2 regions of the Saccharomonospora glauca K62 genome follow, and region 2 is predicted to be linked to the other one. Evidence: riboswitches for the same ligand, from Rfam matches in the RefSeq annotation. Region 2 holds a riboswitch; the other holds the start of a gene.

Region 1 (5,360 bases), 2.1 Mb from region 2:
GGCGCCGGTGCGGTGAGGCTGTGGCGGTGGGCGTCGCGTGGCGATCGGGACCGGCGTCGCTGGCGTCCCGCCGCCGGGGTTTTGCTGGTGTGCGGGCTGCTCACGGTGTGGCCGACCACGGCCCGGCTGTACGCCGCGGAGCACGATCCGTTGCGGGAACGGGCGCGACGAGGGGACGAGGTGTCATTGACGGCCGTGGTCGCGCAGCGCCCTCGGCCCGTGCACACGAGTGGGTACGGGGCGCGGCCCGGTGGAGTCCGGTCGGTGCTCGTGCCCGTCGACGTCGTGGCCGCGAGCTCCGGTGGAGAGGAGATCCCCTCCGCGGGCCGGGTGCTGTTCGTGGGAGACGCGAAGTTCTGGAGCGACGTCCGGGTCGGCCAGTGGGTGAGGGTCCGCGCGGAACTGGCACCCGCTCGTCCGCACGAGATGACGGTCGCGGTCGGGTACGTGCGCGAGCCACCCGAACCGGAGGGGGAACCGCCGTGGTGGCAACGTGCCGCCGAGGAGCTGCGGGAGAAGTTCCGGGCCGTCTCCGGCGTGTTGGGGGAGGAGCCCGCGGGGCTGCTTCCGGGGCTCGTCGTCGGGGACACGAGTGCGTTGCCCGAGCGCGTGGAGCGGGAATTCCTTACCTCGGGGATGTCGCATTTGACCGCCGTCTCGGGTTCCAACGTGGCCATCGTGTGCGGTGCGGTACTGGTGGTGGCGCGGATGTCGCGGTGCGGGCCGCGCACGTCGGCGGTGCTCGCCGGTCTCGCGTTAGTCGGTTTCGTCGTCCTCGTGGGCTACGAGCCGAGTGTCCTGCGCGCCGGTGTGATGGGCGCGGTGGCACTGCTCGCCTTGGTGTTGGGACGTCGGGGATCGGCCTTGCCCGCACTGGCCGCGGCGGTGTGCGTGCTCGGCCTCGCGGACCCGGAGATGGCCGTGAGCATGGGGTTCGTGCTGTCGGTGGTGGCCACGGCGGGGTTGGTGCTGGTGGCGCCGCGCTGGTCTCGGGCATTGGTCCGACGAGGACTGCCCGAGGGAGTGGCCGACGCGGTGGTGGTGCCGACGGTGGCGTTCCTGGTGACCGCTCCGGTCATCGCCGGCATGGCGGGCGAAGTGAGCCTGGTGTCCGTCGGCGCGAACCTGTTGGCGGCTCCGGTGGTGGCTCCGGTGACCGTGTTGGGCGCGCTGGCCGCGGTGCTCGCGCCGTGGTGGCCCGATGCGGCCGAGCTCGTCGTGCACGTCGTGGGGCCGGGAGTGCAGTGGTTGATCCTCGTGGCGCGACACGCGGCGGCGATTCCCGGCGCCGTGCTGCACTGGCCGTCGGGATGGTGGGGTGCGGGGCTCGCGGCACTCGCCGTGGCCGTGGTCGTCTGCGGGGTGCGGTATCGCCGAACCCGGTCGCTGCTCGTGCTTGTCGTGGTCGTGGTGGTCGCGCTCACCGTGTCCACGCGGGTGTGGGCGCCGGGTTGGCCACCCGACCGTTGGGTGCTCGTCGCCTGCGACGTGGGGCAGGGCGACGGTCTCGTGCTGGCCACGGGAGAACCGGGGCGGGTGGTGGTCGTGGACACCGGACCCGACCCGGCGTTGCTCGACCGCTGCCTCGATCGTCTCGACGTCGAGCGCGTGCCGCTGGTGGTCCTGACCCATCTGCATGCCGACCACGTCGGTGGGCTGGCCTCGGTGTTCGACGGCCGTGCCGTGGGAGCGGTGGCCGTGGGCCCGGGGCGCAGTCCGGCCTGGGCGTGGGACGACGTGCTCCGCGTGACCACCGCGCGCGGCGTACCGATGGTGGAGCTGACGGCGGGCGATCGGCTGACGTGGCCCGAACTCCGGCTCGACGTGCTGGCCCCCACCGCGCCGGTCGCTCCCCCCACCGAGGACGCCGACGGCACCGCGGTCAACAACGGCTCGGTGGTCCTCCGTGCCACGACACCAGCGGGCCGGGTCCTGCTGACCGGGGACGTGGAACTCGCCGCGCAGGCGGACCTGCTGGCGGCGGGGGAGGACCTTCGCGCGGACGTCCTCAAGGTGCCGCATCACGGCAGCAGGTACACGCTTCCGACCTTCCTTACGGCGGTGTCGCCGCGAGTCGCGGTCACCAGCGTGGGGGCGGACAACTCCTACGGCCACCCCAGTTCCGTGACGTTGCGGGCGCTTGCGGAGGCGGGAGCGCTGGTGGCCAGAACCGACACCGGGGGCGACACGGCCGTCGTGCTGGACGAAGGTGAACTCGCCGTGGTGGCGCGGGGTGCGGCGCCGCGACGACGGCCGTGTCGATCCGGAGGACTCAGTCGTCGAGCGCGGCCTGCACGGCCTCCACCGACGGCGGCACGGTGGCCTTGGGGCCGACGCGGTCGCCGAGGGCGTCGAGGGTCTTCAGTCCGTCTCCGGTGATCAGCAGCACCGTCTCGGCGTCCGGGTCGAGCTTGCCGGTCTCGACGAGCTTCTTCGCGGTCGCGACGGTGACGCCCCCGGCGGTCTCGGTGAAGATGCCCTCGGTGCGGGCCAGCAGCCGGATGCCTGCCACGATCTCGTCGTCGCTGACGTCGGCGATGGCTCCGCCCGTGCGACGCACGGTGTCGAGGACGTACGGTCCGTCGGCGGGGTTGCCGATAGCGAGCGAACGGGCGATGGTGTCGGGTCGCACCGGGCGCACCACGTCGTGTCCGTCGCGGAACGCCGCGGAGACCGGGGAGCAGCCGGTGGCCTGGGCGCCGAACACGCGGTACGGACTCGCTTCCACCAGACCGAGTTCACCGAGCTCCCGGAATCCTTTGTCTACTTTGGTCAGCTGGGAGCCCGACGCGATCGGCACCACGATCTGCTCCGGAATCCGCCAGCCGAGCTGCTCGGCGACCTCGAAGGCGAGTGTCTTGGAGCCCTCCGAGTAGTAGGGGCGCACGTTGACGTTGACGAACGCCCAATTCTCGTGCTCGGCGGCGAGTTCGGTGGCCAGCCGGTTGACGTCGTCGTAGTTGCCGTCCACCGCGATCAGGGCGCCGTCGTACACGGCGGTCGTGAGTACCTTCGCCCGCTCCAGTGACGAGGGGATCAGGACCACGGACTGCCAGCCCGCCCTGGCGGCGGCCGCCGCGACCGCGTTGGCGAGATTGCCGGTGGACGGACAGGCGAGGGTGTCGAAGCCGAACTCGCGGGCCGCGGCCAGCGCCACGGCCACCACCCGGTCCTTGAACGAGTGCGTTGGGTTGCCGGTGTCGTCCTTGACCCACAACCGGCGCACGCCGAGTGCCTTCGCGAGTCGGTCGGCGCGCACCAGCCGGGTACAGCCGGGCTCGGTGTTCGGGATCTCCTCGACGTTCGACGGAACGGGAAGCAGTTTCTTGTAACGCCAGATGTTGCGGGGCCCGGATTCGATGTCCTCCCGGCGCACGCGCCCGAAGTCGTAGGCGACCTCCAACGGAGAGAAGTCGTGCGGGGAGACGAACTCCGGAGCCAACGGCTGGCGGTGGCCCTCCTCCTTCGACACGAGTTCCACGGCGGGGCCGAGGTCGACGGCACGACGGGAGGATGTGGGCGCAATTGCGGTCATCGCGAGGTCCTTCCTCATCTTTCCCGCTGACGCGGGGCGGAATTGGCACCGATGCCGTCAGCTACCTCGCGGAATCCGAGATGACAGGCTGACGCCGGTTGCCGGGGCTTCAACGGGCCGGTCCCTCTGCCCCTCTGGATGAGCTATTCGGTTGTGGTCCGCCGGTGATCGCGGCGACGACACGTAGCGTACGGCATGGAGCGCGCCGCGCGCCATGTGCTGCGAACCGGCTCCCACATGGCAGGATCGAGACGTGAGTCGTCCAGTTACCACGCCCCCGCCACTGCATCTGGTGCTCGGTGAGGAAGAACTGCTCGTCGAACGAGCGGTCCGGGAAGCACTCGACACCGCCCGCCTGGCCGACCCGGCGGCCGACGCGACTCGCATCCCGGTGAGCGAACTCACCCCCTCGTACTTCGCCGAACTGGTGAGTCCCTCGCTGTTCAGCGAGGGTCGAGTCATCGTGCTCGACTCCGCCCAGGAGATCGGCCAGGAGAACGCGGACGCCGTGCTGTCCTACGTCGCCGACCCCGCGGACGGCATCGTGCTGATCGTGGTGCACAGCGGCGGCGGGCGGAGCAAGGCCGCGAAGTCGCTGCCCGCGGCGCTGCGCAAGGCGGGCGCCGTCGTCACGGAGTGCCCGAAGATCACCAAGCCCGCCGAGCGGGAGGCGTTCGTCCGCAACGAGGTCCGGAGGGCCGGCGGTCGGATCGACGCCGCCGGTGTGGTGGCGCTGATCGATGCCGTGGGCACGGATCTGCGGGAGCTGGCGTCGGCGGCGGCGCAGCTGGTGGCCGACTCGGGGGGATCGGTCGACGAGGAGGCGGTGCGGCGCTACCACCGCGGCCGCGCGGAGGTGACGGGGTTCCAGGTCGCCGAGAAGGCGGTGGCCGGTGACGGGGCGGCCGCGTTGGAGTCACTGCGCTGGGCTCAGCAGATCGGGGTCGCCCACGTACTGTTGGCCGACGCCCTCGCCGACGCGGTGCGCACGATAGCCAGGGTGTCCGCGGCCGGACGGGGGCACCCGAACCAGTTGGCGGGCGAGCTCGGCATGCCGCCGTGGAAGATCCGCAAGGCGCAGGGCCAGTCGAAGGGCTGGAGCTCCGCGGGGCTCGCCAAGGCCATGCGGGTGGCCGCGCGGGTGAACGCCGACGTCAAGGGCGCCGCGGCCGATCCGGGCTACGCCCTCGAACGCGCCGTCCTCGACATCGTGGCCGCCCGACGCCAGCGGTGATCGCGGCCTCGTAGACCGCGGGCGAACATGACGAAACCCCCGGCCGAGAGCTCGTGCCGGGGGTTGTCGGGCGCGGGTCCCTCAGAGCTTGTTGACGCGCTGCGCCATCGCCGACTTCTTGTTGGCGGCCTGGTTCTTGTGGATGACGCCCTTGCTGACAGCCTTGTCGAGCTTGCGCGCGGCCACCCGCTGCAGCTCCACGGCCTTCTCCTTGTCCCCGGCCTCGGCGGCCTCGCGGAACTTGCGGATCGCGGTCTTCACCGACGACTTGATCGACTGGTTGCGCAGACGGCGCTTCTCGTTGGTCTTGATGCGCTTCATCTGGGACTTGATGTTGGCCACGCGCGCTCCTTCATCTCTCGTGGTGGTTCGTTGCCGCGCTGTTACGGCCCCGGATCAGGGACGATCCGGGTTTCCTCCCCGGCGGAATGCCGCACGGCAACAGCTAAACAGCCTAACAACGTCACCACGCCGTGGAATGCCGTACCCCGGTGGGGGCGTGAGACCGTGGGGACATGGACGTGTTGAGCAGCCGAATTCTGCTGAATCCGAAGGACCCCGCCATCACCACGGCGTTCTACCGGGACATCC
Region 2 (5,360 bases):
CCTCATGGCGGAGGCCGGCGTCGACGTCGACGAGCTCATCAGGCTCATCAACGCCGAGACCACCATGCTCCCGCCCATCGAGCTGCCGTCGGAGAACGAGCAGCAGGGACAGGAGTCGACCGACTCCGAGGGCGAGGACGGTTTCGTCGGCGCGGTCAAGACGTGGAAGAAGCGGTTCCTGCGGGGCACCGTCCTCGCGGTCATGATCACCCTCACCGGCGGCGGTGCCGCGGCGCTCGCGATGAACAAAAGCGTCACGGTCGACGTCGACGGTGAGAAGCAGACCATTCGCAGCTACGGCGACACCGTCGGCGAGGTGCTGGAGGACGCCGGCATCACCGTCGGTGCCCACGACGCCCTCTCACCGTCCCCGCAGGCGCCGGTCGGCGACGGCGGGGTCATCAAGCTCGAACGCGGCCGCCAGCTCACCCTCGTGGTCGACGGCGAGTCCCGTGAGTCTTGGGTCCGGGCCACCACGGTTCGCGAGGCGCTGACCCAGCTCGGACTGGACCACCTGAACACCGGCGGCACGTGGTTCTCCGCCCCGCTGTCGGGCGAGGTGCCCCTCGAGGGCATGCGTCTGGAGATCAAGACCGAGAAGACCGTCACGCTCTACGACGGCGGTGAGAAGCCCCGCGAGATCACCACGAACGCCGTGACCGCCGCGGAACTGCTCGCCGAGTTGGGCCTCGACCTCGGCAAGCAGGACAAGATCGAGGAGGGCGCCGACTTCAAGCTCACCGACGGCGCCGAGGTGCACGTCAGCCGCACCGGCGTCACGGTGGTGGAGAAGACCGAGACCATCGAGCCCGAGGTCGAGATCGTCTACGACGACACCCTTGAGAAGGGCAAGGAGGTCGTCGAGGAAGAGGGCAAGCCGGGCGAGAAGCTCGTCACCTACCGCGTGACGAAGAAGAACGGCAAGGTCATCGACAGCGAGGAGCTGTCCAGCAAGGTCGTCAAGAAGGCGGAGAAGAGGGTCGTCCGCGTCGGCACCAAGGTGACCGTCCCGGAGATCGGCAACACCGCCGTGTGGGACGCGCTCGCGCAGTGCGAGGCGAGCGGGAACTGGGCCGCCAACACCGGCAACGGCTACTACGGCGGGCTGCAGTTCAACAAGCAGACCTGGGACGCCTACGGCGGTACGGAGTACGCGGCCTACCCGCACCAGGCCACGCGCGAGCAGCAGATCGACATCGCGGAACGGGTGCGGGACTCCCGAGGTGGCTACGGCGCCTGGCCGCACTGCTCGTCGCAGCTCGGCCTGCCGAAGTAAAGCCCGTGGTCCCGTCGTCCGGAGAGGACTTTAGGCTGGCCCGGTGACCGAGACACCGGGCCTGCTGGGAGCTTCCGAGATCCGTCGGTTGGCCGCCGCGCTGGGACTGCGGCCGACGAAGAAGCTCAGCCAGAACTTCGTGCACGACGCCAACACCGTGCGCCGCATCGTGCACCTGGCCGAGGTGGAACCGGGCGAGCCCGTGGTGGAGGTCGGCCCCGGTCTGGGCTCCCTCACCCTCGGCTTGTTGCACGCCGGTGCGCGCGTGCTGGCGGTGGAGATCGATCCCGTGCTGGCCGCGAAGTTGCCCACCACGATCGCCGAGCACGCGCCCGAGGCCGTCGAACGGTTCACCGTGCTCGAACGCGACGCCCTGCGGCTGCGGGCGGACGAGCTGCCCGCCAAGCCCACGGCGTTGGTGGCGAATCTGCCGTACAACGTGGCCGTCCCCGTCGTGCTGCACCTGCTCGCCGAGCTGCCGTCGTTGCGTCGCGCGCTCGTCATGGTCCAGACCGAGGTGGCCGATCGCATGGCCGCGGGGCCCGGTAGCCGCGTCTACGGCGTGCCCAGCGTGAAACTCGCGTGGTACGGGCGGGCCCGTAAGGTCGCGGCGGTCCCCAGGTCGGTGTTCTGGCCGGTGCCGAACGTCGACTCGTCGCTGGTCGCCTTCGAGCGGACGGAGCCGCCGGAAGGCGTTTCCCGCGACACCGTGTTCGAACTCGTCGACGCCGCCTTCGCGCAGCGCCGCAAGACACTGCGCGCCGCGCTGGCCCCGTGGGCGGGGTCGGCCGACCGGGCCGCCGAGATCCTTACTCGCGCGGGTGTCGACCCGGCCACCCGTGGTGAGCGACTCACGGTCGGGATGTTCGCCGAACTCGCCCGCGCTGCGGCGACAGTGTGATCTCTCCCCGTCATGCTTGTCATCGCGTGAGGCGTCCGCTGTACTGTGAGGGCATCCATCCCGAGCGACCGAGAGACCTGGCTCAGTGACGTCGCAGCAACCGCCCCGACGGGGAAGGTGCTAACGCCAGGACCGATGGAGGATTCTGTGTATCGCACGCCGCTCCTGACGCAGCGTCGAGTCGTCGATCAAGGCCGCCGCACGGTGTGTGCTTGTTGTAGCCACACCGTTTCCCGCTGAGCGCCTTATCCCTTTCGACCAACGTCGGTTCCCTAGCCGTCTGTCTACTTTCGGACGTCCCACGCGGACGCCCGCTTTCAAGCTGCCTGGAGCTGTGGTGATCACTGTCGAGAACGTCAGCAAGTCGTTCGCCTCCGCCGACTCCCGCGTGGTGGCACTGCGCGATGTCAACCTTGCCGTGAGCGCGGGCTCGCTCTTCGGCATCGTCGGCCCCGCGCGGGCCGGCAAGACGACGCTGGCGCGCTGTGTGGCGCTGCGGGAGCGGCCCGACCGGGGCACCGTGCGCTACGACGGCATGGACACCGGCAGGCTCGTGGGCCGCAAGCTGTGGGGAGCGCAGCGGCAGGTCGCGGTCGTGGACTCCGGACTGCGGCCCGAGCGCACCGTCGCGGGCAACATCGCCGCCCCGCTGGAGCGGATGGGCGTTGCGCCCGACCGCAGGCGCAACCGGGTCGGCACGCTGCTCGACGTCATCGGGCTCTCGCGGGCGGGCGCGCGGCTGCCGTCGGAGCTCACGCCGGGGCAGCAGCGTCGCGTGGCCATCGCGAGGGCCCTGGCCACGGCGCCGTCCGTGCTGCTGGCCGACGACCCCACCGACGGCGTCGCCGGGGAGGAGACCGCCGCGGTGCTGTCCGTCCTCGACCGCGCCAGGGCCGAACTGGGCGCCACCGTCGTCGTCACCTCCCGCGACGCCGACATCGCCCGGCGGGTCTGCGACGAGGTCGCCTTGCTCGACCGCGGCAAGGTCGTCGAGTCCGGTGCGCTGCTGAGTCTCGTCGGCAAGCCCGGAAGCCCGATCGCGGAGGCCCTGCTGCCCAGCGTCGACACGCCGAGGGCGCACCTGTCCTCCTACGACCGTGCCGTGGACGTCGTGCTCGTCGGCTTCGCCGCGGTGGGCGCTCTGCTGCCCGAGGCCGCGGCCCGCTTCGAGGTCGACTTCACCACCATCGGCGGCGGCCTGACCAGGCTCGGCGACACCCCGGTGGCCCGCTTCCGCCTGGGAGTGGCGGGCCAGCGGATTGACGCCGCGTTGGCGTGGATCGCCGAACGCGGCGCGTACGTCAGCACGCCGATGTACGGCCTGCGCGACGTCGCCGCCTGAACCGGGGGTTCCGAACGGCCAAGTAGGCTGGTGGGCGTGCTTGCCGTCGTACCGCCGCCCGTGACCGTACGGGTGCCCTCGAAGATCAATCTGCATCTGTCGGTCGGTGATGTGCGCGACGACGGTTACCACGACCTCACGACCGTGTTCCACGCGCTGTCGTTGACCGACGAGGTCACGGTGTTTTCGACCCCCGACGCCGGGATCGAGGTCTCCGGCGAGGGAGCCAAGCTGGTTCCCACCGACGACAGCAACCTGGCGATGCGCGCGGTTCGCGCCCTGGCCGAGCACGTCGGCAAACCGGACGAGGCGAACCGGGTGCGCGTGGTGATCCGCAAGGGCATTCCCGTGGCCGGCGGCATGGCTGGTGGTAGTGCCGACGCCGCCGCCGCGCTGCTCGCGTGCTCCACGCTGTGGAACCTCGACCTGCACCGCGACGAGCTGGCGGAGGTGGCCGCCACCCTCGGCAGCGACGTGCCGTTCGCCCTGTACGGCGGTACCGCCCTGGGCACCGGCCGGGGCGAGCAGCTCGTGCCGGTGCTGTCGCGGCACACCTTCCACTGGGTGCTCGCGTTCGACCAGCGCGGTCTGTCGACCCCGAAGGTCTACGGGGAGCTCGACCGGCTTCGCGAGGTGGGCGACCCGCCGAGGATCGGCTCGCCGGAGGCGTTGCTGGAGGCGCTGGCCTCCGGGGATCCCCGGCGCCTCGCGCTCCTACTCGGCAACGACCTCCAGGCGGCGGCCGTGTCGCTGCGGCCGGGGCTGCGCCGGACGTTGCGTGCCGGGGTCACCGCGGGCGCGCTCGCGGGCGTGGTGTCCGGCTCCGGGCCGACGTGCGCGTTCCTGTGCACCGACGGCGACTCGGCGCTGAAGGTGGCCGCCGAACTCGCGGGTGCGGGGGTGTGTCGCACGGTGCGCGTGGCACACGGGCCCGTACCGGGCGCCCGTGTGTGCGACGAGTGACGACGGAAGGACGTAACAGGCGGATGGCCAATCTGGTCAACCTCGAAGCGGTCAGCAAGTCCTACGGTGAGCGGATGCTGCTCGACGCCGTGTCCCTCGGCGTCGGGGAGGGGGAGCGAATCGGCGTCGTCGGGCTCAACGGTGGCGGCAAGACCACCCTGCTGGAAGTGCTGGCCGGGATCAGCCCGCCCGACTCGGGCCGGGTGAGCCGCGCCCGCGACCTGCGGATGAGGGTCGTGACGCAGCGCACCGAGCTGGCCGAGGGCAGCACGGTCGGTGGGGTGGTGCTGGCCGACTACGCCGCCGAGCACGAATGGGCCTCCGACGCCAGGGTGCGTTCGATCGTGGACGGACTCGGCATCTCCGCCATCGGTCTCGACACCCCCACGGACTCGCTGTCCGGTGGGGAACGTCGCCGGGTCGCGCTGGCCGCGGCGCTCGTGGCCGAACTCGACCTCGTGGTGCTCGACGAGCCCACCAACCACCTCGACGTCGAGGGGGTGCGCTGGCTGGCCGACCACCTGCTGGCCCGCAAGACCGCTCTCGTGGTCGTCACCCACGACCGGTGGTTCCTGGACACCGTCTGCGGTCGGACCTGGGAGGTCGTCGACGGGAAGGTGGAGCAGTACGAGGGCGGGTACGCGGACTGGGTCTTCGCTCGCGCCGAGCGAGCCCGTCTCGCCGCGGCGGCCGAGGAGAAGCGCCGCAACCTCGCCCGCAAGGAACTCGCGTGGCTGCAACGCGGCGCCAGGGCCCGGACGTCCAAACCGCGGTATCGCATCGAGGCCGCCGAGGCCCTGATCTCGGGGGTGCCCGAGCCGAGGGACTCGGTGGAGCTGATGACGTTCGCCAAGCGCCGACTGGGCAAGACCGTCCTG

What was found. A riboswitch is a leader RNA that binds a small molecule or an ion and turns the genes downstream of it on or off. The one in region 2 is predicted to bind S-adenosylmethionine.
Region 1: another riboswitch for S-adenosylmethionine. It lies ahead of thrC (threonine synthase); the one in region 2 lies ahead of SACGLDRAFT_RS17550 (methionine ABC transporter ATP-binding protein).

What each region holds. Positions count from the first base shown of each region.
Region 1 covers NZ_CM001484.1:1,372,515-1,377,874, forward strand. Annotated here, with positions in the region: gene SACGLDRAFT_RS06595 (ComEC/Rec2 family competence protein) at 1-2,379, shown strand, start outside; gene thrC (threonine synthase) at 2,273-3,535, opposite strand; SAM riboswitch class I at 3,547-3,680, opposite strand; gene holA (DNA polymerase III subunit delta) at 3,789-4,769, shown strand; gene rpsT (30S ribosomal protein S20) at 4,851-5,111, opposite strand; gene SACGLDRAFT_RS06615 (VOC family protein) at 5,285-5,360, shown strand, end outside.
Region 2 covers NZ_CM001484.1:3,764,039-3,769,398, reverse strand. Annotated here, with positions in the region: gene SACGLDRAFT_RS17560 (resuscitation-promoting factor) at 1-1,276, shown strand, start outside; gene rsmA (16S rRNA (adenine(1518)-N(6)/adenine(1519)-N(6))-dimethyltransferase RsmA) at 1,320-2,177, shown strand; SAM riboswitch class I at 2,230-2,319, shown strand; gene SACGLDRAFT_RS17550 (methionine ABC transporter ATP-binding protein) at 2,515-3,519, shown strand; gene SACGLDRAFT_RS17545 (4-(cytidine 5'-diphospho)-2-C-methyl-D-erythritol kinase) at 3,556-4,482, shown strand; gene SACGLDRAFT_RS17540 (ABC-F family ATP-binding cassette domain-containing protein) at 4,506-5,360, shown strand, end outside.